DNA from 4 places in the Methylococcus capsulatus genome. Region 4 is predicted to be linked to each of the others. Evidence: predicted binding sites of a transcription regulator. Region 4 holds the regulator's gene; each other region holds the start of a gene.
What was found. Region 4 encodes HrcA, which represses chaperone genes, less so after heat shock. Its sites were predicted from a motif close to TNTTAGCACTCNNNNNNNNNGAGTGCTAANA; they were not measured.

Region 1 (7,500 bases), 1.6 Mb from region 4:
ATGGATGAGCAGCGCGAGCATCCCACTGCGGAAAACACAACGCTTCATTTTCACTCCCCCGCTTGGAACGATTCCAAGAGCCGATCTTCCCATTACAAGGGCGACGGATTCAAGGCGGTTGCGCCCGAACTCACTCCACCCGTGAGATGCCCGACGCCCGTCCGCTCTGCTGCGGCGACCAGTAGCCCCAGTCCGCTCCGCGCCAGCGGGCAGGAATCAGGTCCCAATACAACAACGCGCAGCGGAACACGGAATGGCAGGTCTTGCGCCAAAGTCCGCTATCCAGTCGGCGATGGTCGCGGGCATAGACCGGCAGCGAAGGTTCGAACCGGATCCGGTAGCCCGCCCGCTTGATCCGCCAGATCAGTTCCGAGTCTTCGTTGCACACCAGCTCCGGATCGAAGCCGCCCACCGCGATCAGCGCATCCTTCCGGACCAGCATGTTGGACCCGGTGGCCGCGGGAATTCCCAGCCAGTGTGAACATTGCTGACCATAGCCGAACCAGCGGTAATACGCCGCGAAACGGTCGCGCGACAGTTTCGGCCCGTAGACCACGGCCGCGTCCATCACCCCCTCCAGGGCATCGAAATAACCTTCCGGAAACACGATATCCGCATCGGTGAACAGCAGCCACTCGGTAGAGGCCAGCTCTGCACCCAGTTGTCGCGCCTGGGTGATCGTGCTCCTGCGCCGCAACACCTGCGTCCGGACGGGACGCACCCGCGGGATGATATCCGGCGTCTCGTCATCACTGGCATCGACGACGATCAGATGCACCGCTTGGGGCAACGACGCCAGAAACGCTTCGATATTGCCGGCCTCGTTGCGGGTGGGTAGAACGATGGTGATGGATTCCAGATTCATGGCTCGCCCTCTTGGTATAATTAGTTTCCAAAATCACGAAAAGACCCAAACTCCATTGGATAACATACCGATGTTACGAAACGGCCGACTTCGACGGCGGGCTTTGTGTGCCCACTCCCCTGACCTATAATTCGCCTCCAGATTAACGTAAAACACCGCGAAGCGTCTCTTTGTCCCCTTGCGGGAGAGGGCGGGGGTAAGGGGAGCGCTCATTGCGAGCAGCCGCGCTCGTGCGATACGTCGCTGTGTCGCGCACCCTTCGGGCGCAAAGCATGCGCGACTGCCGGGAGCGAAGTTGAACCTGCGGAAGCATGGCTGGAGGGCTGGTCCCAAAGGCGGGATCCGTCAATCGGCGTTCCTGGCGCATCGTCATCATCCAGGGCGGCTGCTCGCCATGATCGTTAAACCGTGTCGTTCAACCGTAGGAAGCATTAAAGTGAGCAACTCTTTCATTTTTACTTCGGAATCCGTCTCCGAAGGTCACCCCGACAAGATCGCGGACCAGGTTTCCGATGCAGTGCTGGATGCGATCCTGGCGCAGGATCCCAAGGCGCGCGTCGCCGTGGAAACCCTCGTGAAGACCGGCATGGTCGTACTCGCCGGCGAAGTCACCACGTCCGCATGGGTGGACACCGAGGAACTGGTGCGCAAGGTCGTGCACGAAATCGGCTATGACAACCCCGAGATCGGCTTCGACTGGCAGAGCTGCGCCGTCCTGACCGCCATCGGCAAGCAATCGCCCGACATCGCCATGGGTGTCGACGAATTCGACAGCCACGAACAGGGAGCGGGTGACCAGGGCCTGATGTTCGGCTACGCCACCAACGAGACCGACGTGCTGATGCCAGCACCGATCACCTATGCCCACCGCCTGGTACAGCGCCAGTCCGAAGTCCGCAAACACAAGGTACTGCCCTGGCTGCGGCCGGACGCCAAGAGCCAGGTCACTTTCCGCTATGAGGACGGCAAGCCAGTGGCGGTCGATGCCGTGGTGCTCTCGACCCAGCATGCGCCAGACGTGGCGCAGAAGGACATCCGCGAAGCGGTCATGGAAGAAATCATCTACCATGTCCTGCCGAGGGAGTGGCTGCACAAGGACACCAAGTATTTCATCAACCCGACCGGCAGCTTCGTCATCGGCGGCCCCGTAGGCGACTGCGGCCTGACCGGACGCAAGATCATCGTCGACACCTATGGCGGCATGGCCCGCCACGGCGGCGGCGCCTTCAGCGGGAAGGATCCGTCCAAGGTCGACCGTTCCGCCGCCTACATGGGCCGCTACGTCGCCAAGAACATCGTGGCCGCCGGCCTGGCCGACCGCTGCGAGATCCAGGTGTCTTATGCCATCGGCGTGGCCGAACCGACCTCGATCAGCATCGAGACCTTCGGCACCGGCAGAATTGCCGAGGAGACGCTGGTCAAACTGGTGCGCGAACACTTCGACCTGCGTCCGAAGGGCCTGATCACCATGCTGGACCTGTTACGGCCGATCTACCGTCCGACCGCCGCCTACGGCCACTTCGGCCGCACCGAAGGCACTTTTACCTGGGAACGGACGGACAAAGCCGAACTGCTGCGCGAGGCGGCCGGCCTGCCGATCGCCTGATTCAGATCCAAAGATTTGAGCCGCCGGCTTTCGGCGGCATTGTCCGCGCCGAGGAGCGCTGCGACGGCCCAGCGAGAGGCCGCCAGGCTCGGCAGGGACAATCGGTTTCCCAACGGCGCTCTGTTTATCTCCACCGGCCGCGGCGGCCGACGGGTAATCAGAGCCGTAGCGCCGGTGGAGAACTGATGAAGAGGTATTTATTGATATGAACGCTGTAGCCAACGCCGCATTCGACGACTATAAGGTCGCCGATCTCTCCCTGGCCGGTTGGGGCCGCAAGGAAATCGCCATCGCTGAGACTGAAATGCCGGGCCTCATGGCGATCCGCGAGGAATACCGGGCCACCCAGCCGCTCAAGGGCGCCCGCATCGCCGGCTCCCTCCACATGACCATCCAGACCGCGGTGCTGATCGAGACCCTGGTCGCGCTGGGCGCGGAGGTCCGCTGGGCCTCCTGCAACATCTTCTCGACTCAGGACCATGCCGCCGCCGCGATCGCCGCCGAAGGCATCCCCGTGTTCGCTTACAAAGGCGAGAGCCTGGAAGAGTACTGGGAATACACCCACCGTATCCTGGAATGGCCGGGCGACGTGGGACCCAACATGATTCTGGACGACGGCGGCGACGCCACCCTGCTGGTGACCTTGGGCGCCCGCGCCGAGCAAGATGCCTCGCTCATCGCCAACCCGACCTGCGAGGAGGAACAGGTGCTGTTCGCCGCCATCAGGAAGAGGCTGGCAGCCAAGCCGGGCTGGTACTCCAAGATCCAGGTAGGCATCAAGGGGGTCACCGAAGAAACCACCACGGGCGTACATCGCCTGTATGAGATGCAGGCCAAGGGACGCCTGCCGTTCCCGGCTATCAACGTCAATGACTCGGTAACCAAGTCCAAGTTCGACAACCTGTACGGTTGCCGCGAATCTCTGGTGGATGGCATCAAGCGCGCCACCGACGTGATGATCGCCGGCAAGATCGCCGTGGTGCTGGGCTACGGCGACGTGGGCAAGGGTTGCGCCCAGTCCCTGCGCGGCCTCGGCGCCACCGTATGGATCACCGAGATCGATCCGATCTGCGCTCTGCAGGCGGCGATGGAAGGCTATCGGGTCGTGACCATGGACGATGCCTGCGACAAGGCCGACATCTTCGTCACCGCCACGGGCAACGTGGGCGTTATCACCCACGACCACATGGTGAAAATGAAGGACCAGGCCATCGTCTGTAACATCGGCCACTTCGACTCAGAAATCGAGGTCGCGAGCCTGAAGCAGTACACCTGGGAGAACATCAAGCCACAGGTGGATCACATCATCTTCCCCTCAGGCCGCCGCATCATCTTGCTGGCGGAGGGCCGGCTGGTGAACCTCGGCTGCGCTACAGGACATCCGTCCTTCGTGATGTCCAACTCCTTCACCAACCAGACGCTGGCCCAAATCGAACTGTTCTGTCATGGCGGGAAATACAGGAACGAAGTGTATGTATTACCCAAGCATCTGGACGAGAAGGTGGCACGGCTGCATCTGAAGAAGATCGGGGCGGCGCTGACGGTGCTGAGTCCGGAACAGGCCGCCTATATCGGCGTGCCGGTGGAAGGCCCCTACAAGCCGGACCATTATCGTTACTGACGAGGCAATGGCCTTGCCTCCGGAGCCTCCCCGGCTCCGGAGGCCGGCCTTTCGAGCCTGCCCCATCCGACGGCCTGCCTCGTGCAGGATTTCGTTTTTCTTCAACATGAAAGCCGCAGCAATCTTGCTCACTCTCTCCCCTGGGAGAGGGCCGGGGTGAGAGGGAGTGCAATGAAGACTCAACTGAAATATCCACGGGAACTCAGCTTCGAATTCTTTCCGCCAAAAACCCAAGATGCGGCGGAGAACCTGCGCCGCACGCTCAATATGCTCGCGCCGCTCAAGCCGCGGTTCTGCTCCGTGACCTTCGGCGCCGGCGGCTCGACACGTGAGAAGACTTTCGAAACGGCGCTGGAGATTCAGCACACCACTGGCATCGAGTGTGCGCCACACCTGTCCTGCATCGCCTCTACCCGCCAGAGCATCCGCGAAATCCTAGAAGCCTACCGCTCGCACGGAATCCGCCACATCGTGGCACTGCGGGGAGACACGCCCTCCGGCATGCTGTCGGCGGGCGAATTCCGGCACGCCAATGAACTGGTGGAATTCATCCGCGCCGAAACGGGGAATCATTTCCACATCGAAGTGGCCTGCTACCCGGAAGTCCACCCGCAGGCAGCCAGCGCCGAGAGCGACCTGAAGAATTTCAAGCGCAAGGTGGAAGCCGGCGCCGACAGCGCCATCACCCAGTATTTCTACAATCCGGAAGCCTATTTCCGGTTCGTCGACGACTGCGAACGGCTCGGCATCGGTATTCCGATCGTGCCAGGCATCATGCCGATCACCAATTATTCCCAATTGGCGCGGTTTTCCGACCTCTGCGGCGCAGATATTCCACGCTGGATCCGCAAACGGCTGGAAGCCTACGGCGACGATCGCAAAGCGATCCGGGCCTTCGGCTTGGAGGTGGTGACGGAACTGTGCCGGCGACTGCTGGAACAGGGGGCTCCTGGCCTGCATTTTTACACGCTGAATCGGGCCGAGGCCTGCCTCGAAATCTGGAAAGCGCTGGGCTTGGCCTGAGCAGACAGGCGACCCCGGTAGGCGCTCCCGGATCGAATCCAGGGCGGGCTGGCCCAGTCAGCCTTTTGAAAATCAAGCAGCGTCGGCGAGGGCGTTCCGCAGCTTCTTCATCGCGCTGCTCTCGAGTTGGCGGATACGCTCGGCGGAGACGTTGTAGCGCGCCGCCAGATCGTGCAGCGTCAGCTTGTCTTCACTGAGCCAGCGGCTGGCCACGATGTCGCGGCTACGGTCGTCGAGCTGGCCGATGGCTTCCTGCAGTTTTTCCTGCTGGCGATTTTCCCATTCGCTGTGCTCGATGAGCAGCGCCGGGTCGCCTCCTTCCTGCTGAAGATAATGGATGGGCGCATGGCTCTCGCGGTCGTCGCCGTCATCCTCACCGTGCGCTTCGAGCGCCATGTCCGGGTTGTTCAGCCGGTTTTCCATCTTGTAGACATCATCGACATCCACGCCCAACTCTGCCGCCACCGCCGAGGCTTCCTCGGGGGTAAGCCAGCCCAGCCGGTTCTTCATCTTGCGCAGATTGAAGAACAGCTTGCGCTGTGCTTTGGTGGTCGCAATCTTGACGATGCGCCAGTTTTGGATGATGAATTCATGAATCTCAGCGCGGATCCAGTGGACCGCGAACGAAACCAGCCGCACGCCCACGTCCGGGTCATAGCGCTTAACGGCCTTCATCAGGCCGACGTTACCCTCCTGGATCAGATCCGCCAGCGGCAGGCCGTAGCCGAGATAACCCCGCGCGATGTAGGCCACGAAACGCAGATTGGCCAGCACCAGGCGCCGGGCTGCCTCCAGGTCCTGCTCATCACGGAAGCGGATGGCCAGTTCCCGCTCCTCGTCGGCATCCAGCCGTGGCAGACGATTCACTGCAGCGAAATAATCGTCGATGGAGCCCAGCGGCAAATGGGTCGGGAGAGTCAATTCGTAAGTCATGGAATGCCCTGTTGTGATGGTGATGGGTTTTAGCACTCGCCCCATTTGAGTGCTAAAACTAGCGCAAGTTCCCGACTTCGGCAAGTACTCAGCCTGCCGCTCAGTCGGGCCGCACGTCCTGCAAATGGCGGATGAGCACGACGAATGCCCCGGCTATCCCTAAGAAACAGGCGATGCCGATCAACGCCGCGGTCTCCTGGAAACCGAGAAAGGCCAGGGCAAAATCACTGCCGTAAAGGACATTGAGCTGGTGGATGGGCGCCCGCACGATCAGCAGCATCACGCCGACGACGATCCAGGCGCCGATGCTGCCGAGAAATCCGTACCAGAAACCAGTGTAGAGAAACGGCCGGCGGATGAATCGGTCGGTCGCGCCGAGCAGCTTCTGCACGACGATTTCCTCGCGGCGGCCGTAAAGTTCCAGACGGATGGTGTTACCGATGATGAATACCACCGCCGCCGCCAGCAGCGCCCCGAGAACGCCGAAACTGCGCTCGGCGACCTGGAGCAGGGCATGGAGACGGTGCATCCACTGAATGTCACTCTGCACCAGGTCGACTTCGGGCAGGGCTTTGAGTTCGGCCACGAGGCGTTCGACCTGCCCGGGCTGGGTCAGCGAGTCCTTCGGACGTATGCCGATCACCACCGGCAGCGGGTTGAAGTTCAAAGCGGACAAGGCTTCGCCGAATCCACTGTAGGTTTTCAATTGTTCGATTCCGGCCTCCTTGGTGACGAGCCGCGTCTCAGCGATCTGGACATGGCTTTTCAAACGCTCCGCCAACCTGCGCCCGACATCGTTGGACAGATCCGGCTTGAGGAAAAGGGAAATCTCGTTGGTTGCCTCCAGGTCCCCGCCGAGCATGCGGAGGTTCTTCACCAGCACGTGGAAACTGGTGGGCAGCGCCAGCGTGGCGGCGATGACCAGGAGCGTGAGCGCCATGGCGAAAGGCGTACGCCGCATGCGCCGCAGCGCCTCTTTCGCGGTCTGCAGATGCGAAACCAGGTAGCTCTGCAGCCGGTCGACCGGGCTCGGACCGCCGCGCCGCCGGGCAGCAGACGCGCCGCCCTCCCGCTGAGCACGCCGGCGCTGCCGTTTCATGCGTTCACCTCCGCCAGACTTCCGCGCTGAAGGCGCAGGATCCGCCCCCCACACCGAGAGATCAACTGCTCGTCGTGGCTGGCGATGAGCAGGGTGACGCCGAGACCGTTGAAATCGCGGAAGATGTCCATGACCTCCCGCGCAGCCTCCGGATCGAGGTTCCCGGTGGGCTCGTCGGCGAGGATGAAGTCCGGCTTGTGGACGATCGCCCGGGCGATGCCGACGCGCTGCTGCTCTCCCCCGGAGAGGGTTTGCGGCAACCGCTTCTCTTTGGACAAAAGCCCTACCTTGCCAAGCGCCGCACGCACCCGACGGCTGACCTCGCCTGGATTGAACCCGGCGATGACCAGCGG
Region 2 (7,500 bases), 290 kb from region 4:
TCCGGTCACCAGGGACACGCTGAGCAGGACGAACCCAGTCCCGATGAGCTGGAACAGCAGTTTTTCCATGGTCTGGAGGGGCGGCAGCGAGCGCACGAACCCGCTGGCGTGGCGGGTTTTGATGCGCCAGTCCTGAACGGCGAGTACGATCGCCTGCAAGGCAGCGATGTTGAGGAAGCTGTAAGCCAGCATCGACACCACGATGTGCAGGCGCATCTCCAGAGAATGGTTCTTCAGAAAATGCGCACTCCCGGGCATTGAGAGCTTCAGGGCCAGAATCAGGGCGGCCATTGGAAACACCACGATGCCAAGTTTCTCGACCGGTCTGAAGAAGGCTCCGGCCAGCAATACGGTGGCGATCATCCAGGCCGCGGCGGACAGGGTATTCGGAAAGCCGATGTTGAGATCCCCTTCGGGGTCGAACAGCGTGGAAAGCGTCAATGCATGGCACCCCACCGCCAGAAAGCCGAACACCAGTGTCGCCCCTTTCTGACGCCGCGTCTCCAGCGCGGAGAGGTAATCGGTCCGTAGAGACTGGTAGAGGGATGCGGCGGCAGCGAGGTAGGCCAGGATCGCGGTGACGGCGAAGATCGTGGAATGCATAGGGGGTCATGTCCTCCGCAGCGTAGTCTGGCATAATGTCCGGTCTGTTTGAAGCTGCGCCAACCGCGTTGCACCGAGAGTCAAGACTTTAGGAAACCAGCCATGTTCGACAACCTGACCGACCGCCTTTCCGATTCCTTGCGCAAACTGCGCGGGCAGGGCCGTTTGACCGAGGCCAACATACAGGATGCCCTGCGCGAAGTGCGCCAGGCATTGCTCGAGGCCGATGTCGCGCTGCCGGTGGTCAAGGATTTCATCGAACAGGTGAAGGAGCGGGCGCTGGGCCAGGAGGTGCAAAAGAGCCTGACACCCGGCCAGGCCATGATCAAGATCGTCAATGAGGAACTGGTCACGATCATGGGCAAGGCCAATGAGAAACTGAATCTGGCCACCCAGCCGCCGGCTGTGATCCTCATGGCGGGCCTTCAGGGCGCAGGCAAGACCACCACCGTCGCCAAGCTGGCGCGCTGGATCAAGGAGAATCTGCGCAAGTCCGTGCTGGTGGCCAGCGCCGACGTCTACCGTCCGGCAGCTATCCAGCAGCTGGAGACATTGGCGAGCGAGGTGAAGGCCGAGTTCTTCCCCAGCGAGACGAGCGAACAGCCCGTCGATATCGCTCGCCGCGCCGTCGAACACGCACGGAAACGCTATATGGACGTGGTCATCATCGACACCGCCGGGCGCCTTCACATCGACGAAGATATGATGGACGAGATCAAGGCCGTGCACGCCGCGATCAAGCCGATTGAAACCCTGTTCGTGGTGGACAGCATGACCGGCCAGGATGCCGCCAACACTGCCAAGGCCTTCCACGACGCGCTGCCGCTGACCGGCGTCATCCTGACCAAGACCGACGGCGACGCCCGTGGTGGCGCGGCGCTGTCGATCCGTCACATCACCGGCAAGCCGATCAAGTTCATGGGCGTGGGCGAGAAGACCGCGGCTCTGGAAGTGTTCCATCCCGACCGCGTGGCTTCACGTATCCTCGGCATGGGCGACGTGCTCTCGCTGATCGAGGACGTCGAGCGCACCATGGACAAAGCCAAGGCGGAAAAACTCGCCAAGAAGATCCACAAAGGCCGCCGTTTCGACCTCAACGACTACCGCGACCAGTTACTGCAGCTCAAGAACATGGGCGGCCTCGCCGCCATGCTGGACAAGCTGCCGGGCGTGGGGAACGTACCCCAGCACGTCAAGGAGAAAATCAACGACAAGGAGATGTACCAGCAGCTGGCGATGATCGATTCCATGACCCCCGCCGAGCGGTCCGACCCCGACATCCTCAACCCGTCCCGCAAGCGTCGTATCACCCTGGGCTCAGGTACGGAGGTTCAGGACCTGAACCGCATGCTCAAACAGCATGAGCAGATGCAGAAAATGATGAAAAAGCTCAAGGGCGGCAACATCATGAATCTGATGAAAGGCATGCGCGGTCAGCTCGGCCGCCGGCTGCCGTTCTGACCGCGGCAGCTCACCAAGCGGACAAAAATCGGACGCCAAGCCCGAACTGCTCTCCGTGTCTAGCGGCAGTGCAATGCTGCGATCAACGGGCAGGAAATGTTGCCGCTATGCGCGTTGCACTCGCCAACCAACTTCGACAGCGCTGCCTCCATCCGCTGGAGGTCTGCCAAGCGGGCGCGCACATCGGCCAGCCGGTGGGCGGCCAGTTCGGCCGCTTCGCCGCAATGGGTGCCGTCCTCCAGTTTCAGGAGCTGGCCGACTTCATCCAGGCTGAACCCCAAGCGCTGGGCTGATTTCACGAACTTCACCCGCGCCACATCCGCCTGTCCATAGCGGCGGATGCTCCCATAAGGCCGCTCCGGCCGGGGCAGCAGTCCCTTGAGCTGATAGAAGCGGATCGTTTCCACGTTGACCCCGGCGGCCTTGGCGAAGGCGCCGACGGTCAGATTCTCTTGAGCGTTCTCCATGGTGCTTGACTCCGTAGTTGACTACGGAAGTAACGTTACCGTATCAAGCGAAGTCCCGGAAGGAGAATCTTATGTCGGAATCCAAGAATGGCCGCGGCGCACTGGCGACCGGCGGCATCGCGGCCGTCCTCGCCTCGGCCTGCTGCCTTGGCCCCCTCGTCCTGGTCGCGCTCGGTTTCTCGGGCGCCTGGATCGGCAATCTGACCGTGCTGGAACCCTACCGCCCGATCTTCATAGGCGCGGCGCTCATCGCGCTGTTCTTCGCCGGGCGCCGCATCTTCCGCCCGGCCCAAGCCTGCGAGCCGGGCGAGGTGTGCGCCGGGCCGGAAGTGCGGACGGCCTACAAAGTCGTTTTCTGGATCGTAGCCGCCCTGGTTCTGGTGGCCGTCGCGTTTCCCTACGTCCTGCCGCTGTTCTACTGAAAGGAGCTTGCCATGCAGAAACGAACCGCACTGATCGCCCTGGCCGCCGCCCTGAGCGGACCCGCATGGGGCGCTACCCAGACTGTCACCCTGTCCGTGCCCGGCATGACCTGCGCGGCCTGCCCGATCACGGTGAAGAAGGCGCTCACCAAGGTTGACGGCGTAAGCAAGGTCGAGGTGAGCTTCGAGAAACAGGAAGCCGTCGTCACTTTCGACGACGCCAAGACCAGCACCGCAGCCCTCGCGCAGGCCACCGCGAACGCCGGTTATCCTTCGACTGTAAAGGAATGAACCATGGATAACAAAACCTTACTGCGCACGGGCATCGTCGGTTCCATCGTCGCCGCGATTTGCTGCGCGACCCCGATACTCGTGATCCTGCTGGGTGCCGTGGGCCTTTCGGCTTGGGCGGGTTGGCTCGATTACGTTCTCATCCCCACGCTCATCGTATTCGTCGGCCTCACGGTTTATGCCTTGAATCAACGCAAGCGCGCGGTGCAGTGCTGCGCGCCCGGGACAGCGCCAAACACCGGCAATGGAGAAAAAAATGAGCACGTATGAGTTGCTCATCGATGGCATGACCTGCACGTCGTGCGCCGAGCACGTCCGGCAGGCATTGGAAAAGGTGCCCGGGGTGAGCTCGGCCGCGGTGTCGTATCCGCGCAAACGCGCCGAGATCGAGGTGGAAGCCGGCGTGTGCCTGGATCCGCTGGTCACGGCCGTGACCGCGCTCGGCTACCGCGCACGGGTTCCCGACATACCAGGCAAGTCCTCCGGCGGCTTGTTGAACGAGACGCTCGACTGGCCGGAGAGAGGAACAAAGCGCGGTAGCGGCGAGTCAGCGTTGCACGTGGCCGTGATCGGTAGCGGCGGCGCGGCGATGGCGGGCGCCTTGAAGGCCGTGGAGCTCGGCGCGCGCGTGACGCTCATCGAGCGCGGCACCATCGGCGGCACCTGCGTCAATGTCGGCTGCGTGCCTTCGAAGATCATGATCCGCGCCGCCCACATCGCCCACCTGCGCCGCGAAAGCCCGTTCGATGAGGGTCTTTCGCCCACCCCGCCGGCCATCCGGCGCAAGCGGTTGCTGGCCCAGCAGCAAGGCCGCGTCGAGGAGCTGCGCCACGCCAAGTACGAAGGCATCCTGGCGAGCATCCCGGCTATTACCGTACTGCGCGGCGAGGCCCGGTTCATGGATGCGCATACGCTCACCGTTGCGCTTGCCGACGGCGGCACGCACGAGCTGAGCTTCGACCGTTGCCTTGTCGCCGCCGGCGCGAGTCCAGCGATTCCGTCGATCCAGGGCCTTGCGGATACGCCCTACTGGACCTCCACTGAGGCGCTGGCGAGCGACACGATCCCAGAGCGGCTGGCCGTGATCGGCTCGTCGGTGGTCGCGGTCGAGCTGGCGCAAGCTTTCGCTCGCCTGGGTAGCCAAGTCACGATCCTGGCGCGCCGCACGCTGTTCTTCCGTGAGGACCCCGAGATCGGCAAGGCGCTGACGGCAGCCTTCCGTGCCGAGGGCATCGAGGTGCTGGAACACACCCAGGCCAGCCAGGTCGCCTATGCGGACGGGAAATTCGTGCTCACCACTGGGCACGGCGAGCTGCGTGCCGACAAGCTGCTCGTCGCCACCGGCCGGGCGCCGAACACGCATGGCCTGAACTGTGAGGCGGCGGGTATCGAGCTCAACGCGGAAGGGGCCATCGTTATCGACCGCGCCATGCGCACCAGCTCGCCGCACATCTTTGCCGCCGGCGACTGCACCGACCAGCCGCAGTTCGTCTATGTGGCGGCGGCGGCCGGCACCCGCGCCGCGATCAACATGACGGGAGGCAGTGCCGAGCTGGATCTGACGGCGATGCCGGCGGTAGTGTTCACCGATCCGCAGGTGGCGACAGTGGGCTACAGCGAGGCGGAAGCGCGCCACGATGGCATCGAGACCGACAGCCGGCTGCTGACCCTCGACAACGTGCCTAGGGCGCTGGCCAACTTCGACACCCGCGGCTTCATCAAGCTGGTCGCCGAGACCGGCTCGGGACGGCTGATAGGTGTCCAAGCTGTGGCCCCGGAAGCGGGCGAACTGATCCAGACGGCCGCGCTGGCGATCCGTCACCGGATGACCGTGCAGGCGCTGGCCGACCAGTTGTTTCCGTATCTCACGATGGTCGAGGGCCTGAAGCTTGCGGCGCAGACCTTCAACAAGGATGTAAAGCAACTGTCCTGCTGCGCTGGCTGAGAAAAAGGAGAGGGCAAGGTTGGTCGACTGAGAATTCACTGATCTTGATTCTGAACGCCACTGGACTGTTCATCACTGGACTGTTCATCGCAACAGCACTTGCCGGGATCATCGGCTGCTTTCTGCCTTACCTTGGGCAACGCAAAAGCGGGCCCAATTGGCTGCTGATTCCAGCAGCGATGAGTCTGGCGCTTTTTGTTTGGCTGCTTGCGTTAGACTCAGCCGCCAGTGGCCGCGTCTACGCGGCTGCCGCATTGGTTTGGCTTCGAGGCTTGGATGGCGTAACGCTGTCCGCGATGGATTGGGCGGGGGCCGGAGCCCCGCTGCTCGTCATGTCGATCACTATGCTGGGCTGGCACGACAAGGCTTAGCGGACGAGTTTTTCTTCCGTTTCGCGTGTTCGACCCTGAGCCGTCCGTTCCCTTACTGCGCGGATTGTCGCCGGTGAAGTCATGGCCGCTCGCCGGGCGGCCCCTCCTCGGTAGAGCGAAAGCCGGCTGGACAGGGGCCTTGAAATCAGGTTCCGTGTCTCTATATCGCTGGCAGCACCCGACTGAGAGTGCTAATCGCTGAATTCCGTGCATTTCGCACCATTCCTTGAAGCAACAACATAGTTAAAGGAGTTCCAAGTCATCATGAAAATCCGTCCTTTGCATGACCGTGTTGTGGTTATCCGCCGGGAAGAGGAGAAGACCTCCCCGGGCGGCATCGTGATTCCCGATACTGCGAAGGAGAAGCCGATCAAGGGCGAGGTCGTAGCCGTCGGCACCGGCAAGGCGTTGGACAATGGTCAGGTGCGCCCCTTGGCTGTGAAGGCAGGCGACACGGTACTGTTCGGCAAGTATTCCGGCACCGAGGTCAAAATCGACGGTACGGAGTACCTGATACTCCGGGAAGACGACATCATGGGTGTTATCGAATCCTGATCTTGAGCCAAGCTTTTGAACTGAACACTGGAGGAATGAACTGATGGCAGCAAAAGAAGTACGTTTTTCGGACGACGCCCGTCACCGCATGCTGGCCGGCGTGAACATCCTCGCCGACGCGGTGAAGCAGACCTTGGGGCCGAAGGGACGTAACGTCGTTCTGGAAAAAAGCTTCGGTGCTCCGGTCGTGACCAAGGACGGTGTGTCCGTCGCCAAGGAGATCGAGCTGAAGGACAAGTTCGAGAACATGGGCGCGCAAATGGTGAAGGAAGTCGCCTCCAAGACTTCCGATGTGGCCGGTGACGGCACCACCACCGCCACCGTGCTGGCCCAGGCCATCGTGCGCGAGGGTCTGAAATCGGTCGCGGCCGGCGCCAATCCGATGGACATCAAGCGCGGCATCGACCAGGCCGTCGGCGTCGTGGTGGAGGAATTGAAGAAGCTGTCCAAACCCTGCACCGATAGCAAGGCCATCGCCCAGGTCGGCACCATCTCCGCGAACTCCGACGAAAGCATCGGCCAGATCATCGCCCAGGCCATGGACACGGTCGGCAAGGAAGGCGTGATCACGGTCGAGGAGGGCTCGGGTCTGCAGAACGAGCTCGACGTCGTCGAAGGGATGCAGTTCGACCGCGGCTACTTGTCCCCGTACTTCATCAACAAGCAGGACACCATGGGCGTGGAACTCGAGAATCCTTACGTCCTCCTGCACGACAAGAAGATCTCCAACATCCGCGACCTGCTGCCGGTGCTGGAGAAAACCGCCAAGGCTGGCCGTTCGCTGTTGATCATCGCCGAAGACGTGGACGGTGAAGCACTGGCCACCCTGGTGGTCAACAATATGCGGGGCATACTCAAGGTCTGCGCAGTCAAAGCTCCTGGTTTCGGCGACCGTCGTAAAGCCATGCTGGAAGACATTGCCATCCTGACCGGCGGCCAGGTGATCTCCGAGGAGCTGGGTCTGAGCCTGGAAAAGGTCGAGCTCACCGATCTGGGGCAGGCAAAGAAAATCCAGATCAACAAGGAAACCACCACCATCGTCGACGGCGCCGGTTCCACGGATGCCATCAAGGCTCGCGTCGAGCAGATCCGCAAGCAGATCGAGGACACCACCTCCGACTACGATCGTGAGAAGCTCCAGGAACGCGTAGCCAAGCTGGCCGGCGGCGTGGCTGTCATCAAGGTTGGGGCGGCCACCGAGGTCGAGATGAAGGAGAAGAAAGCCCGCGTCGAAGACGCGCTGCACGCGACCCGCGCGGCCGTCGAAGAAGGCATCGTACCGGGCGGCGGCGTGGCGCTGATCCGGGCCCAGCAGGCGCTGAAGACCTTGGAGGGTAAGAACCACGATCAGACGGTGGGTATCGCCATTCTGCGCCGGGCGATCG
Region 3 (7,500 bases), 1.3 Mb from region 4:
GGCCTTACATCATGTCGCCCATGCCGCCCATGCCGCCCATGCCGCCCGGCATCGGCGCTTCTTCTTTCGGCTCCTCTGCGACCATGGCCTCGGTGGTAATCATCAGCGAGGCGACGGAGGCCGCGTTCTGCAGCGCGGAACGGGTGACCTTGGCCGGGTCGAGAATGCCCATGGCCACCAGGTCACCATACTCTCCGGTCGCGGCGTTGTAGCCGAAGTTGCCGGAACCTTCCGCGACCTTGTTCAATACAACCGAAGGCTCATCGCCCGCATTGGCGACGATCTGACGCAGCGGCTCTTCCATGGCGCGGCGGGCGATGCTGATACCGACATCCTGATCGTGGTTGGCGCCCTTGAGGTCACGCAGCTTGGCCAGCGCCCGGATCAGGGCTACACCGCCACCCGGAACGATGCCCTCTTCGACCGCGGCGCGGGTGGCGTGCAGCGCATCTTCCACGCGTGCCTTCTTTTCCTTCATTTCGACTTCGGTGGCCGCACCGACCTTGATGACCGCGACGCCGCCGGCCAGCTTGGCCAAACGTTCCTGCAGCTTCTCACGGTCGTAGTCGGAAGTGGTGTCCTCGATCTGCTTGCGGATCTGCGCCACGCGGCCCTGAATGGCCTCGGTGGCTCCGGCGCCGTCGATGATGGTGGTGTTTTCCTTGGTGATCTGGACCTTTTTCGCGGTACCCAGGTCCGCCAGGGTCGCTTTTTCCAGGCTCAGGCCGATGTCTTCGGAGATGACAGTGCCGCCGGTCAGCACGGCGATGTCTTCCAACATGGCCTTACGGCGGTCGCCGAAGCCCGGCGCCTTCACTGCCGCGACCTTCAGAATGCCGCGCATGTTATTGACCACCAGGGTGGCCAGGGCCTCGCCCTCGACGTCCTCGGCGATGATCAACAGCGGACGCCCTGCCTTCGCTACGCCTTCCAGTACCGGCAACAGTTCGCGGATGTTGGAGATCTTCTTCTCGTTAATGAGAATGAACGGGTTCTCCAGCTCGGCGCTCATGCTTTGCTGATTGTTGATGAAATAAGGGGACAGATAGCCGCGGTCGAACTGCATGCCTTCGACGATGTCGAGTTGGTTTTCCAGCCCCGAACCGTCCTCGACCGTGATGACGCCTTCCTTACCCACCTTGTCCATCGCCTCGGCAATGATCTTGCCGATGGATTCGTCGGCATTGGCAGAAATGGTGCCGACCTGGGCGATCGCGTTGCTGTCGGTGCAGGGCACGGACATGGCGTGAATTTCGTCGACCGCCGCAGCGACGGCCTTGTCGATGCCGCGTTTGAGGTCCATCGGATTCATACCGGCGGCGACGGCCTTCAGACCTTCAGTCAGGATCGACTGAGCCAGGACGGTGGCCGTGGTGGTGCCGTCGCCGGCCACATCGGAAGTCTGCGAAGCGACCTCTTTCACCATCTGGGCGCCCATGTTCTCGAACTTGTCGGACAGCTCGATTTCCTTCGCCACGGACACGCCGTCCTTGGTCACGGTGGGCGCACCGAAGCTCTTTTCCAGCACCACGTTACGGCCCTTCGGCCCCAAGGTCACTTTCACCGCGTGCGCCAGGATGTTGACACCGCGCATCATGCGGGCGCGTGCGTCGTCGCCGAACTTGACTTCTTTAGCTGCCATTTGGATTTACCTACGATATTGATGATTGATGAAGGCTTTGGAAATCTGCGAGCGAAGCTTTGGGATCAGCTCTCGAGAACGGCGAGGATGTCGTCCTCGCGCATCACCAGCACATCTTCGCCGTCGACCTTGACTTCGGTGCCGGCGTACTTGCCGAACAGGACCTTGTCACCCACCTTGACCTGCAGGGCCCGCACCTCGCCGTTGTCGAGCACTTTGCCGTTGCCGACGGCCAGAACCTCGCCGCGCATGGGCTTCTCCGCGGCGCTGTCGGGAATCACGATTCCGCCGGCGCTGGTGCGTTCCTCTTCCAGACGTTTGATGATGACTCGGTCGTGCAAAGGACGAATTTTCACGGTAATCTCCTGAATTCCTGATGAAATCGGCTGAAATTCCAAGGGCGCTCCCGACATGATTGTTAGCACTCCCTTGAAGTGAGTGCCAAATGATAGCGGCGGATGGAAGGGTGTCAAGCGGCAGGGGCCCCAGACCTTGAGGTGATCTGACCTGGTCTGCATATCGCTTGGGTATAATGTGGCCTCCTCCGAGCCCGAGACCCATAAGGCATGGTCGCCGAATCGAAGACGCCAGAACGCTTTCAGGTCGCTCACCAAACCCGCTCCCGCCTGCGGATCGTCATTCCCGCGCTGCGTAAGCACACCGAACGGATCCGGATTTTCGGCATGCTGCTGCGGAAACACCCGGCGGTAAGAAAGGTGCGGGTGGTGCCGGCGCTGGGTTCGGTAACGGTACATTTCAATCCTTCGACGATAACGGCGGCCGATCTCCAGGTATTCTTCGGCAGGCTGCTGGACAACCTGGGACCGGCGCCGACGCTTCCCCCCACCGTCAGACACGAGACGAATCCCGAGCTGCCGCTGCACGAGTTCCATATCGCGATCGAAGGGATGACCTGCGTTTCCTGCGCGCTATTGATCGAGATGCTGCTGCGGCGCGATCCGCGGGTGACTGCAGCCAATGTGAATTTCGCGACGGAAACCGCCCAGGTGCTGACGTCGATGGACCGGGACGAGTTGTACGGGACCTTGCGGCGGCTGGGCTATCAGCCTCAGCCGATGGACAGCGTGGCCCAGCGCCGGGCTTTGCTGGCACGGGAGAAAGCCCGCATCGCCAAAGCCTGGCAGCACTGTTTCTGGTCGCTGGTGTTCAGCGTGCCGACTTTCCTGATCGGCCTGTTTGCGCCGCGTTCCCGGCTGATGGGCTGGGTGCAGCTCGCGGTGTCAGCGCCGCTGTTGCTCGGCGGCGGAAGCGAGTTCTTCGACCGGGCCTGGCGACTGGCCAGGCGCCGCTCCGCCAGCGCCGATACGCTGATCGCCGCCGGCGTCGGGGCGGCCTACGCCCACGGCTTTTTCGCTCTCGCGACTGGGCGCGGCGGCTATTACTTCGAGGCGGCGGCGGGCGTGATGTCCTTCGTGCTCATGGGCCGCTATCTGGAAGAGAAGGCCCGCGGCCAGGCGCACCAAGCGATCCGCCAACTGGTCGAACTGCAACCCCAGACGGCGACGGTGTTGCGGACCGAACGGCCGGTGAGCCTCCCCATCGAGGAGGTCCGGGTCGGTGATCTGTTGCTGGTGCGACCCGGCGAGCGCATCCCTGCCGACGGCAAAGTCGTCCGCGGACAGTCAGCGGTGGATGAGTCGATGGTGACGGGCGAGAGCCTACCGGTAGTGAAAGGGATCGGCCATCGTGTCACCGGCGGCAGCATCAACGGCGACGGGGCCTTGCAGGTCCGGGTCGGCGCGGTGGGCACGGACACCGTCCTGGCCGGCCTACTGCGCACCCTGGAGGAGGCGCAGACCAGCCGGTTGCCCGTTCAGCTCACGGTCAACCGGCTGTCGGCCTTCTTCGTGCCCGCGGTGATGGCGATGTCTGGCGCCACTTTTTTCGGCTGGCTGACGGCAGGTGCGGGATTCGGCGCCGCGATCACCCACGCCGTCACCGTCCTGCTGGTGGCTTGCCCTTGCGCGCTGGGGCTGGCGACACCGGCCGCCGTGATGGTCGGTACCGGTCAGGCCGCCCGGCGCGGCATTTTCATCCGCAACGCCGAGAGCCTGGAAACCGCCTCCGCTCTGACCGTCATCATGTTCGACAAGACCGGCACCCTCACCGAAGGCAGACCGCAGATCACCGATTTCATCAACGTCTCCGGTCTGAACGATGCGGCGCTGCTGCGGCTCGCCGCCGGCGCGGAATCACACTCCGAGCATTTCATCGGCAAAGCCATTCTTGCCCACGCCGCGACCTTGGACTTGGGATGGCCCGAACCGGCTGGGTTCCGCGTCGAACCCGGGCTGGGCATCGCCGCCAGGGTGGAGGAACACGAGGTGCTGGTCGGCAACCGGCGCTGGTTGGACAAACACGGGATCGACACTGGCATGAAGCTGGATGAGGCTGCGCAAAAGTTGGGATCGCAGGGCAAAACGCCGGTGTTCATCGCGCTGGACGGACATGCCGCGGCCGCGTTCGGCGTCGCCGACCGCCCCCGCCCCGATGCCGTGGAGGCCGTGGCCCGCCTGCACCGGCGGGGCGTGCGTACGCTCATGGTGACGGGTGACGTCGCGCCCGCCGCCGAGCACATCGCCGCCCTGGTCGGCATCGACCAGGCCGAAGCCGGCGCCCGCCCGGGCCGCAAGCTGGAAATCGTCCGCCATCTGCAGAACCGCGGGGAACGGGTCGGCATGATCGGCGATGGCATCAACGACGCCCCGGCCCTGGCCGCAGCCGACATCGGCCTGGCGGTCGGTCACGGCACCGACATCGCCAAGCAGAGCGCCGATCTGACCCTGCTCACCGGCGACATTTCCAAGGCGGCGGAGGCCATGGAGCTGAGCGCCCGCACGCTGCGGGTGATCCGCCAGAACCTGTTTTGGGCTTTCGGCTACAACCTCGTCGCGATTCCGCTGGCCGCATTCGGCAAATTGCAGCCGATGGCCGCATCCGCGGCGATGGCGGCGAGTTCAGTCGGCGTGGTTTTGAACGCCCTGCGGCTGCAGCGGGACTGAGACGCCGCCATCATGCGGCTGTGGACCTTGCATCCCCGCTACCTGGACGCCAAAGGACTGGTCGCGCTCTGGCGCGAAGCGCTGCTCGCGCAAGCCGTGCTGAAGGGGCTGACGCGCGGCTATACCCGCCACCCCCAATTGATTCGGTTCCGGCAAACGCCCGCCCCCGAAGCGGCGATCGCGCACTATCTGCGAGCCGTGCACGCCGAGGCCGGGCGCCGGGGTTACCGCTTCGACGCAGGCAAAATCGCCCCCGCCCCGCAGCCCGCCCTCATGGCGGCCACGGACGGCCAGATCGCCTACGAATGGGCTCATCTCAAAGCGAAGCTGAAGGCACGCGCCCCGGCTTGGCTCGAAATCCTGGAGACGGTGTCGATACCCGAACCGCACCCCTCGTTCCGCCTCGTTCCAGGGCCGGTGGCGGATTGGGAATCACTGCCCGGAACGCTGGCGCGTTAGCGGCCACGATCGACCAGCCACCAGGCGATGGCCAGTGCCGCCAGGGACACGGCCGCAGCGCCGGCATACACCGTTTCGGCGCCGAAATCGGCCCAGGCATAGCCGCTGACAAAACTCCCCAGCGCGCCGCCCGCACCGTAGCTCAGGCTGGTGAAAAGCGCCTGGCCGCGATTGCGGTTGCGCCCCTGGAAGTAGCGGTGGACCAGGGCAATCGAGACGGCGTGAAACGCCCCGAAGCTGGCGGCGTGCAAGGTCTGGGCAAAAACCAATACGCCCGGCCATTCGGCGTAACGGCCGATCAGCAGCCAACGCAGCACCGTCAAGGCGATGCTCCCGAGCAGGATGGCGCGTAGCGAAACGCGGGCCTGGATCGCCGGCAGGACCAGGAACAGGACAATCTCCGACACCACCCCCAAGGCCCAGAGCTGGCCGGTGCGGGAACGGTCGAAGCCATGGTTCTCCAGATGCACCGAATAGAAGCTGTAATACGGACCGTGGGCCATCTGGATCAGCAGACAGGTGAGCAGCAGGCCGATCACCTCGGGCCGCTTGACGACCCGCCACAAAGTATCTTGGGTGGGCGCGTGAACCACCCTGGCGCCGGCCGGAATGGCGAGGCTGGACAGCGACATCATTGCGAACAGAAAAGCCAGCACCTGCGGTAGGCAGCTGATCACAAGCCGCGCTTCGAGCGCCGCGCCCACGGCGAGCACGCCCAGGATGAAACCGACCGACCCCCATAGCCGGATCCGGCTGTAGCCCCTGGTATCGCCCTTGAGCAAGGCCAGGTTCAGCGACTCCAGTGTGGGCAGGAAGGCGTTCCAGAAGAAACCGGACAGCCCCACCGCCGCGAGCAGTCCGCCATACCCCGGCAGTACGAAAACCAGGCCGAATCCGAGAAAGGTCAGCAGACAGGCTAGGCGGATGAGAAACAGGTCACGGCCGGTATGGTCGGCCAGCCAGCCCCAGCCGTTGGGCGCCACGATGCGGGTGGCCGCCACGACGGCCATGACGATGCCGATTTCCTTCGGGCCGAACCCCCGCGCCTGCAGATAAAGCGGCCAATACGGTAGAAAGGTGCCCAGTGCCGCGAAATACCACAAGTACAGGCCGGAAAGCCGCCAGTACGGCACGGTGCCGGGCATGGGCGGACCCGCCCGACTAAAACGCGCTGGGCGGGATGGGATCGAGCGTGCGCACGACGTCCTGGTTCTGCCCCCTGTGGCGCAGATAATGATCCATCAGCACGATGGCCATCATCGCCTCGGCGATCGGCGTGGCTCGGATGCCGACACAAGGGTCGTGGCGACCGGTGGTCACAACTTCCACCGATTCGCCGCGAATGTTCACCGTCCGGGCGGGGATGCGCAGGCTGGAGGTGGGCTTCAAAGCGATGCTGGCGACGATGTCCTGGCCGCTGGATATTCCGCCCAAGATCCCGCCGGCCGAATTGCCCAGGAAACCTTCCGGCGTCATCTCGTCACGGAACACCGAACCCTTGGCTTCGACACAGCCGAAGCCGGCGCCGATCTCCACACCCTTGACAGCGTTGATGCTCATCAGCGCATACGCCAGCTCAGCGTCGAGCCGGTCGAAGATCGGCTCACCCAGGCCCGGCGGTACGCCCGTGGCGACTACGTTGACCCGGGCGCCTATGGAATCGCCTTCCTTGCGCAGAGCATCCATGTAGGCTTCCAGCTCGGGTACCCTGGCGGGATCCGGGCAGAAGAAAGGGTTGTCGTCGATGGCATTCCAGTCGACCGGATCGAGCCGGATCGGCCCGAGCTGGGCCAGATAGCCGCGGATCTCCACCCCCAACCGCTCACGCAGGTATTTCTTGGCGATGCCTCCTGCGGCCACCCGCACCGCGGTTTCGCGCGCCGAGGAGCGGCCGCCTCCACGGTAGTCGCGGAACCCGTATTTCATATGGTAGGTGTAATCGGCGTGGCCGGGACGGAAGCGGTCCGCGATGCTGGCATAATCCTTGGACCGCTGGTCCTCGTTCTCGATCAAGAGGCCGATCGGCGTCCCGGTGGTGAGCCCTTCGAACACCCCGGACAGTATCCTCACCTTGTCCGGCTCGCGCCGCTGGGTGGTATGGCGCGACTGACCCGGCCGGCGGCGGTCCAGATCGTGCTGCAGATCGGCTTCGGCCAGCGCAAGTCCCGGTGGGCAGCCGTCGACGATGCCGCCGAGCGCAGGACCATGGCTTTCGCCGAAGGTCGTGACGGTGAACAGTTTGCCAATGGTGTTTCCGGACATGGTTTCTCGCTCGGTTTATTGGAGGCTGTGGCCGACCGCTTGGGTTTCCGGGCCGAGCGAACGCTCGAACAGCTTCCTGTGCCTTTCCACCTGGGCCGCGGTCAACAGGAACAC
Region 4 (7,500 bases):
GCCCCGCTCGTTTGGATTCGATGCGTTTTAGCCGCTCGATTATAGAAGATAGCCCTGTTGGAGTCCATCCGGATCAGGGCGACTCAGCCTTTCAAACCCAGCACATCCTGCATGTCGAACAGTCCTTCGCCTTGAGACATCAGCCAGACGGCCGCCCTGACCGCACCCTTGGCAAATGTCATCCGGCTGCTGGCCTTATGGGTGATCTCGATGCGCTCGCCTTCGTCGGCGAACATGACGGTGTGCTCGCCGACGATGTCGCCGGCACGGATGGTAGAGAAACCAATGGTCTTGGCATCGCGCGCGCCGGTGATGCCTTCGCGGCCATAGATCGCGCAATCCTGTAAGTTCCGCCCCAGTGCTTTGGCCACCACCTCGCCCATCCGCAAGGCCGTGCCCGATGGCGCATCAATCTTGTGGCGGTGATGCGCCTCGACGATCTCGATGTCGGAATGCTCACCCACCACCCGGGCGGCGATATCCAGCAGCTTGAGCGCCAGATTCACACCCACGCTCATATTGGGCGCAAACACAATACCCATGCCGTCCGCGGCGGCGGCGATGAGCTGGCGCTGCTCCGCGCTGAAGCCGGTCGTCCCGATCACCAGCCGGATTCCGGCCGAGCGGCAGAATTCGAGGTGGGCCAGCGTGACCTCCGGCAGGGTGAAATCGATCAGCACATCGACCTTGTCCGACACTTCGCTCAGGTTGCCGACCACGGGCAAACCGATCGCGGACAGGCCCGCCAGTTCGCCGGCGTCGCGTCCGACTGCGGGGCTGCCCGGGCGGGCGACCGCCGCCGTCAGCTCCACTACCGGCTCGGCCACACAGGCACGCACGAGATTGCCTCCCATCCTGCCGGCGACGCCTGCTATTCCTACCCTGATGACCATGGTTCCAGCCCGCCCTCTCAAAGTCCCAAACGATCGAAGAACTGCTTGACGCCGTCCAGCCAGCCGTGCGCCTGCGGACTGTGATGGCTGCCGCCACCCCTTAGGGATTCATCGAGCTGGCGGATCAGGTCGATCTGCTCCTTGCTCAGGCGCACCGGCGTCTCTACCCGCACCCGGCACAGCAGATCACCGGCCACACCGCCCCGGACCGGCTTGACGCCCTTGCCCCGGATCCGGAACAGCCGCCCGGTTTGGGTCTCGGGGGGAATCTTGAGTACTACCTTGCCATCCAGCGTCGGCACTTCCAGCTCGCCACCCAGACAGGCGGTGGGAAAACTGATCGGCACTTCGCAGTACAGATCAGCGCCGTCCCGCGTGAAGATGGGATGCTCCTTGACGCCGATGTGCACGTAGAGATCCCCCGGCGGGCCGCCGCCCTCCCCCGCTTCGCCCTCGCCGGCAAGCCGAATACGGTCGCCGCTATCCACGCCGGGCGGAATCTTGACCGACAAGGTCTTGGTCTCCTGTACGCGACCCTGACCGTAACAGACCCGGCACGGATCGGAAACGTGCTGCCCGGTGCCGCGGCAGGTCGGGCAGGTCTGCTGGACGGAGAAAAAGCCCTGCTGCATACGCACCGCGCCCTGGCCGTGACAGGTCGGGCAAATCACAGGGGAAGTGCCTTTCCTGGCGCCAGAGCCGCCACATTCGGTGCAGTTGACCCAGGTCGGCACCTTAATCTTGGCTTCGGTCCCGGCCACGGCCTCCTCCAGCGTCAGCTCGAGGTTATAGCGCAGGTCGGCACCGCGCTGCCCCCGGCCTCGCCGGCGGCCGCCTCCGAAGATGTCGCCGAAGACGTCACTGAAAATATCGCTGAAATTGTCGCCGGTGAATCCGAAACCGCCACCTCCGCCCATCGAGGGATCCACCCCGGCATGGCCGAACTGGTCGTAGGCCGACCGCTTCTTGGGGTCGGACAGGACATCGTAGGCTTCCTTCACACTCTTGAAACGCTCCTCGGCCTCGGGATTGTCCTTGTTTCGGTCGGGGTGGTATTTCATCGCCAGGCGGCGGAACGCCTTCTTGATGTCGCTGTCGCTGGCGTTGCGTGGAACCCCGAGCGTTTCGTAATAATCTTCTTTTGCCATAAACGCACAACCGCCGGCTTGACGCCGGCGGCCCGATCAAGAGGGATAAGGATGAACCGCATCCCACCGGGAGATGCGACACGGTCCGCCGCGGCTCAACGCTTGTCGTCGCGGACTTCCTCGAACTCGGCGTCGACGACGTCATCGCCGCCACCGCTCCCGCCAGTCTTCTCGTGACCGTGCGTTTCGGTGCCCGTCGTGCCGCCCTGCTGGGCATAGAGCCGTTCGGCGAGCTTGCCGGAAAGCTCGGTCAGCGTCCGGGTCCGCTGCTCGATCAGATCCTTGTTATCGCCGCCCATGGCATCCTTCAGGTCGTTCATGGCCGCTTCGATCTTCGCCCGCTCCTCGCCGGAGACCTTGTCGCCCAGTTCGGCGAGCGTCTTGTTGGTGGCGTGGACCACGGCATCGGCATGATTGCGCGCGCTGACCAGCTCGTGCATGCGGCGGTCTTCTTCCGCGTGCAGCTCGGCGTCCTTAACCATGCGCTTGATCTCGTCTTCGGACAGGCCGCTGGAGGCTCGGATAACGATGGATTGTTGCTTGCCGGTCGCCTTGTCCTTGGCCGAAACGTTCAGGATACCGTTGGCGTCGATGTCGAAAGTCACCTCGATCTGCGGCACGCCGCGGGGTGCCATCGGGATGTCGGTCAGGTCGAAGCGTCCCAGCGACTTGTTGTCGCGTGCCATTTCCCGCTCACCCTGCAACACGTGGATGGTCACGGCGGTCTGGTTGTCCTCCGCGGTGGAGAAAACCTGAGTTGCCTTGGTCGGGATCGTAGTGTTCTTTTCGATCAGTTTGGTCATGACGCCGCCGAGGGTCTCGATACCCAGCGACAAGGGGGTCACGTCCAGCAGCAGCACGTCCTTCACCTGGCCGCCGAGCACGCCCGCCTGGATGGCGGCGCCGACCGCCACAGCCTCGTCCGGATTGACGTCTTTGCGCGGTTCCTTGCCGAAGATTTGCTTCACGAACTCCTGCACCTTGGGCATGCGGGTCTGACCACCGACCAGAATGACTTCGTCGATGTCGCCCGGCTTCACACCGGCGTCCTTCAGCGCGGTTTCGCAAGGTCCCCGGGTGCGCAGGATCAGGTCTTCCACCAGGGCCTCCAGCTTGGCCCGGGTCAGCTTGATGTTGAGGTGCTTGGGGCCGGTCGCATCCGCCGTGATGTAGGGCAGATTGATCTCGGTCTGCTGGCTGGAAGACAGCTCGATCTTGGCCTTCTCGGCGGATTCCTTCAGGCGCTGGAGCGCCAGCGGATCGTTGTGCAGATCAATGCCCTGCTCTTTGCGGAACTCGTCCACGATGTATTCGATGATGCGCAGATCGAAGTCCTCACCGCCGAGAAAGGTATCACCGTTGGTCGACAGCACTTCGAACTGGTGCTCGCCATCGACTTCGGCGATCTCGATGATGGAGATGTCGAAGGTGCCCCCCCCCAGGTCGTAGACCGCGATCTTCTGATCGCCGCGCTTCTTGTCCATACCATAGGCCAGCGCCGCCGCGGTCGGCTCGTTGATGATGCGCTTGACGTCGAGGCCGGCGATGCGGCCAGCGTCCTTGGTGGCCTGGCGCTGGGAATCATTGAAATAGGCCGGCACGGTGATGACCGCTTCCTTGATCTCTTCCCCCAGATAAGCCTCGGCATCCTTCTTGAGCTTCATCAGGACGCGCGCCGAGATCTCCGGCGGCGCCATCTTCTTGCCGGCGACCTCTACCCAGGCGTCGCCGTTCTCCGCCTCGACGATGGTGTAAGGCACCATCTTGATGTCCTTCTGGACGACATCATCCTTGTAGCGGCGGCCGATCAGCCGCTTGATCGCGAACAAGGTATTCTTGGGATTGGTGATAGCCTGCCGCTTGGCGGATTGCCCCACCAACACCTCGTTATCAGCGGTGAAGGCGACGATCGACGGCGTGGTACGTGCGCCTTCGGCGTTCTCGATCACGCGGGGTTTACCGCCCTCAAGGATGGCCACACACGAGTTGGTGGTGCCCAGGTCGATCCCGATAATCTTTGCCATGGATTTCTCCGATTTTATAAGTGATTGTTCTGAAAGCTTAGAGGCTATGTGAGGCCGATCCTAAGGGATTTCAAGCCTGGGCCACCACGACGAGTGCCGGCCGAAGCAGCCGGTCATTCAGCAGATAGCCCTTCTGGTAAACCTTGACTACGGTGTTTGGCTCCGCTTCTCCGGCCGGTTCCATGGCCATTGCCTGGTGCTGCTCCGGATTGAACTTCTCGCCGACCGGATCGAGGGCCACGATGCCGAACTTCTCGAACACGTTCTGGAACTGCTTCAGGGTCAGCTCCGCGCCTTCGCGGAGTTTGGCGACGTCGGGCGCGTCGGCGGTGGAAGCCGCGATGCCCAGTTCCAGGCTGTCCATCACCGGCAGCAGTTCCTTGGCGAATTTTTCCAGGGCGTACTTGTGGGCGTTCTGGATGTCTTTTTCCAGACGACGGCGCAGGTTTTCCATTTCCGCCTGGGCCCGGACGAACCGGTCCCAGTTTTCGCTGGCCTGCTGCTGCGCCTCGAGCAGTGCCTTGTCCGGCTCACCGGCGGGCGCTGCTTCGGCGGCTGCGGTCTCCACCTCCAGCAGCTCCGGCCGTGGCTCCGGGCCGGGACCGTTAGTCATTTCTTCTTCGCTCATAGTCCGATAATCCGATTATTGGGGTTTGAAATTTTGGATCCGGAAAAACGAAACCGCCCGGCTCCTCGACGGGAGCGGGCGGCGGACGTCCTTTTGCCGTCACGACTCCGGCAACGTTAAGTTGGGGCCAGCGTCCGCTGATTCAAGGCCGCCCCCACCAGTTTCGCAGTGACGTCCACCAGCGGAATCACCCGTTCATACTTCATCCGGGTCGGTCCGATCACACCGAGCACGCCAATCACCCGGTTGTCGACGGAATACGAAGCGGTCACCAGGCTGCACGGCTCCAGCGGCCTGAAACCACTCTCTTCGCCGATGAGGATCTTCACCCCGGGTGACTCGAGGCAGCGATCGAGCAGACCGACGATGCTTTCCTTCTGCCGGAACGCCTCGAACAGACCGCGCAGCCGCTCGACGTCGGCCAGCTCGACGAAGTCCATGAGGTTGGTTTCCCCGCGCACCAGGAACGGCTTCCTGGAACGCCCGCCCTCGGCCAGGGCCTGTTCGGCGATCTCGCCCGCCTGCAACAGCTGTTCGCTCAGACGGTCGCGCTCCTTCTCCAATTCGGCGCGCAGATACTGCCGCGCCGAAACCATGTCCTTGCCGCCACAGACGGCATTGAAGAAGTTGGCCGCGGTCTGCAATTCCGCGGCACTGAAACTGTGGGGAGTGTGGATGATCTTATTGTGGATTTCCTGGCCGCTCGTCACCAGGATCGCCAGCACCCGGTGGTCCGACAGCGGCAGAAATTCGATGTGCTGGAAGGTCAGGGTTTCCCGCCTTGGCATGGAGATGATGCAGGCCATGTGGGTCAGCTCCGACAGCAGCTTGGAAGCCGTCTCCAGCAGATCGCGCGGGTTCTCCCGGCTTTCGAGATCCAGCCACAACTGGTCGACGATGGCCTGGTGCAGAGGTTTCACGGTCAGCAGGGAATCGACGAACAGACGATAGCCGCTCACCGTGGGCAGACGCCCCGCGGAAGTATGCGGCGAGGTGACCAGGCCCAGTTCCTCTAGATCGGCCATGACATTGCGTATCGTTGCCGGACTCAAACCGGCGTCCTTGGCGAGGGCACGCGAACCGACCGGCTGACCTTCGCCGATGTAACGCTCCACCAGCGCCTTCAAAAGCTGCTGCGCGCGCTCGCTCAGTTCGGGGAAACTCGCCACGGAAATTCCGTAAAGAATCTGTATTAGCACTCGACCAATGGGAGTGCCAAAAACTAACAACCCCTAGATTAAGTGTCAAGAAGGTCCTACCATTTGGCGGAAAGTGCCGGAGCCGCCGCATTCGACCGGCGGCAGCGCTCGGGCCTTGCCAATCCCGTCGAGACCTAAAGGCGTCGAATCCTCAACCTCCTCTTAACCCGAGTTGTTCAGGCGGATGCTTTCGCAATTTCGCACCATCGCGCTCATCGGAAAGCCGGATGCTCCCCGGATAGCGGACACTCTCGCTGCCATTCACGCCTATCTGCTGACTTCCGGACTCGAGATCCTGGTCGAGCGTGGCTGTGCGACGCTCTTTACGCATTCCGCCCGGACATGCACGATGCCCGAACTGGCACAGCAGGCCGACATCGCCGTCGTCGTCGGCGGAGACGGCACTTTGCTGGGAGCCGCCCGCAGCCTCTATGCGCATGGCGTGCCCCTCATCGGAATCAACCTGGGCCGGCTGGGGTTTCTGGTGGACATTTCTCCCAGCGAGGCCGTCGACAAGCTCCATGCGATATTGACCGGCGCCTATCGCGCCGAGGAACGTCACCCCCTGGTGGCGCGCCTGATCCGCAACGAAGAAACCATTGCCCAGGGCAGCGCCATCAACGAAGTCGTCGTCCACAGTGGCAGCGCGACCAGTATGATTGAACTGGAAACCACCATCGACGGCGTGTTTCTGAATTCCCAGCGCTCTGACGGCCTGATTGTCTCCACACCCACCGGGTCCACCGCCTACGCGCTGTCGGCCGGCGGCCCGATCCTCTACCCCACGCTCAATGCCCTGGTGCTGGCGCCGATCAACCCCCACACCCTGTCCAACCGTCCCATCGTCATCTCAGGGGACAGCCTGGTGGCGATCGCCTTCCGGCCGAACAAAGAATTCCGCGCTCAGGTGAGCTGCGACAACGTTCCCTTCCCGGAGGTTGGGATCGAGGACCGCATCGAAATCCGCAAGGCGGAACGGCCGTTCCGTATCCTCCATCCGACGGACTATGATTTTTTCCAGATTCTGAGGCTCAAACTCAACTGGAGCAACCGCTAAGCCATGCTGACCAGCTTGAGCATAAAGGATCTGGCGGTGGTTGCCGCCCTCGACCTGGACCTTCGGCCCGGCTTCACCGTGCTCACCGGCGAAACCGGCGCGGGGAAATCCATCCTGCTCACCGCCCTGGGACTGGCACTCGGCGACCGGGCCGATTCGGGCTTGGTGCGGCCGGGCGCGGAGCGCGGCGAAGTCAGCCTGTGCTTCACTCTGGACGACGCGCCTTCCGCCCGTGAATGGCTCATCGGCCACGAATTGGCCGAAACCGATGAAGACACCTGTTTGATTCGCCGGACCATCAGCGCGGACGGGCGCTCACGCGCGTTCATCAATGGCCGTCCGGCGACCCTTCCGAACCTCCAGGCCTTGGGACGACACCTGGTGGAAATCCATGGCCAACACGCCCATTTGAACCTGCTGCAAGCCGGCGAGCAGCGGGCCTTGCTTGACCGGCACGCGGGCTGCCGCGAACTGGCATCGGAGCTGAAGCTGATTTTCGATCGCTGGAAAGCACTTTCCGAGCGGATCGACCGCCTGCAACAGGACGTCAG

Region 1: a site for HrcA is predicted at 6,076-6,106, ahead of rpoH (RNA polymerase sigma factor RpoH). Genes of this name have one in related genera too.
Region 2: a site for HrcA is predicted at 5,727-5,757, ahead of groES (co-chaperone GroES). Genes of this name have one in related genera too.
Region 3: a site for HrcA is predicted at 2,059-2,089, ahead of groES (co-chaperone GroES). Genes of this name have one in related genera too.

What each region holds. Positions count from the first base shown of each region.
Region 1 is NZ_CP104311.1:1,268,811-1,276,310, reverse strand. Features, by position in the region: gene N4J17_RS06245 (glycosyltransferase) at 131-865, opposite strand; gene metK (methionine adenosyltransferase) at 1,302-2,471, shown strand; S-adenosyl-L-homocysteine riboswitch at 2,516-2,599, shown strand; gene ahcY (adenosylhomocysteinase) at 2,677-4,092, shown strand; gene metF (methylenetetrahydrofolate reductase [NAD(P)H]) at 4,264-5,115, shown strand; gene rpoH (RNA polymerase sigma factor RpoH) at 5,188-6,048, opposite strand; gene ftsX (permease-like cell division protein FtsX) at 6,149-7,147, opposite strand; gene ftsE (cell division ATP-binding protein FtsE) at 7,144-7,500, opposite strand, start outside.
Region 2 is NZ_CP104311.1:2,836,247-2,843,746, reverse strand. Features, by position in the region: gene N4J17_RS13895 (cytochrome C assembly family protein) at 1-603, opposite strand, end outside; gene ffh (signal recognition particle protein) at 706-2,064, shown strand; gene merR (Hg(II)-responsive transcriptional regulator) at 2,124-2,531, opposite strand; gene merT (mercuric ion transporter MerT) at 2,603-2,953, shown strand; gene merP (mercury resistance system periplasmic binding protein MerP) at 2,966-3,244, shown strand; gene merF (mercury resistance system transport protein MerF) at 3,248-3,514, shown strand; gene merA (mercury(II) reductase) at 3,501-5,189, shown strand; gene N4J17_RS13860 (YnfA family protein) at 5,234-5,560, shown strand; gene groES (co-chaperone GroES) at 5,825-6,115, shown strand; gene groL (chaperonin GroEL) at 6,159-7,500, shown strand, end outside.
Region 3 is NZ_CP104311.1:1,870,383-1,877,882, reverse strand. Features, by position in the region: gene groL (chaperonin GroEL) at 5-1,642, opposite strand; gene groES (co-chaperone GroES) at 1,708-1,998, opposite strand; gene N4J17_RS09300 (heavy metal translocating P-type ATPase) at 2,209-4,665, shown strand; gene N4J17_RS09295 (pyrimidine dimer DNA glycosylase/endonuclease V) at 4,678-5,124, shown strand; gene N4J17_RS09290 (MFS transporter) at 5,121-6,269, opposite strand; gene aroC (chorismate synthase) at 6,286-7,386, opposite strand; gene prmB (50S ribosomal protein L3 N(5)-glutamine methyltransferase) at 7,402-7,500, opposite strand, start outside.
Region 4 is NZ_CP104311.1:3,126,535-3,134,034, forward strand. Features, by position in the region: gene dapB (4-hydroxy-tetrahydrodipicolinate reductase) at 84-893, opposite strand; gene dnaJ (molecular chaperone DnaJ) at 911-2,041, opposite strand; gene dnaK (molecular chaperone DnaK) at 2,137-4,065, opposite strand; gene grpE (nucleotide exchange factor GrpE) at 4,136-4,693, opposite strand; gene hrcA (heat-inducible transcriptional repressor HrcA) at 4,810-5,862, opposite strand; gene N4J17_RS15160 (NAD(+) kinase) at 6,077-6,949, shown strand; gene recN (DNA repair protein RecN) at 6,953-7,500, shown strand, end outside.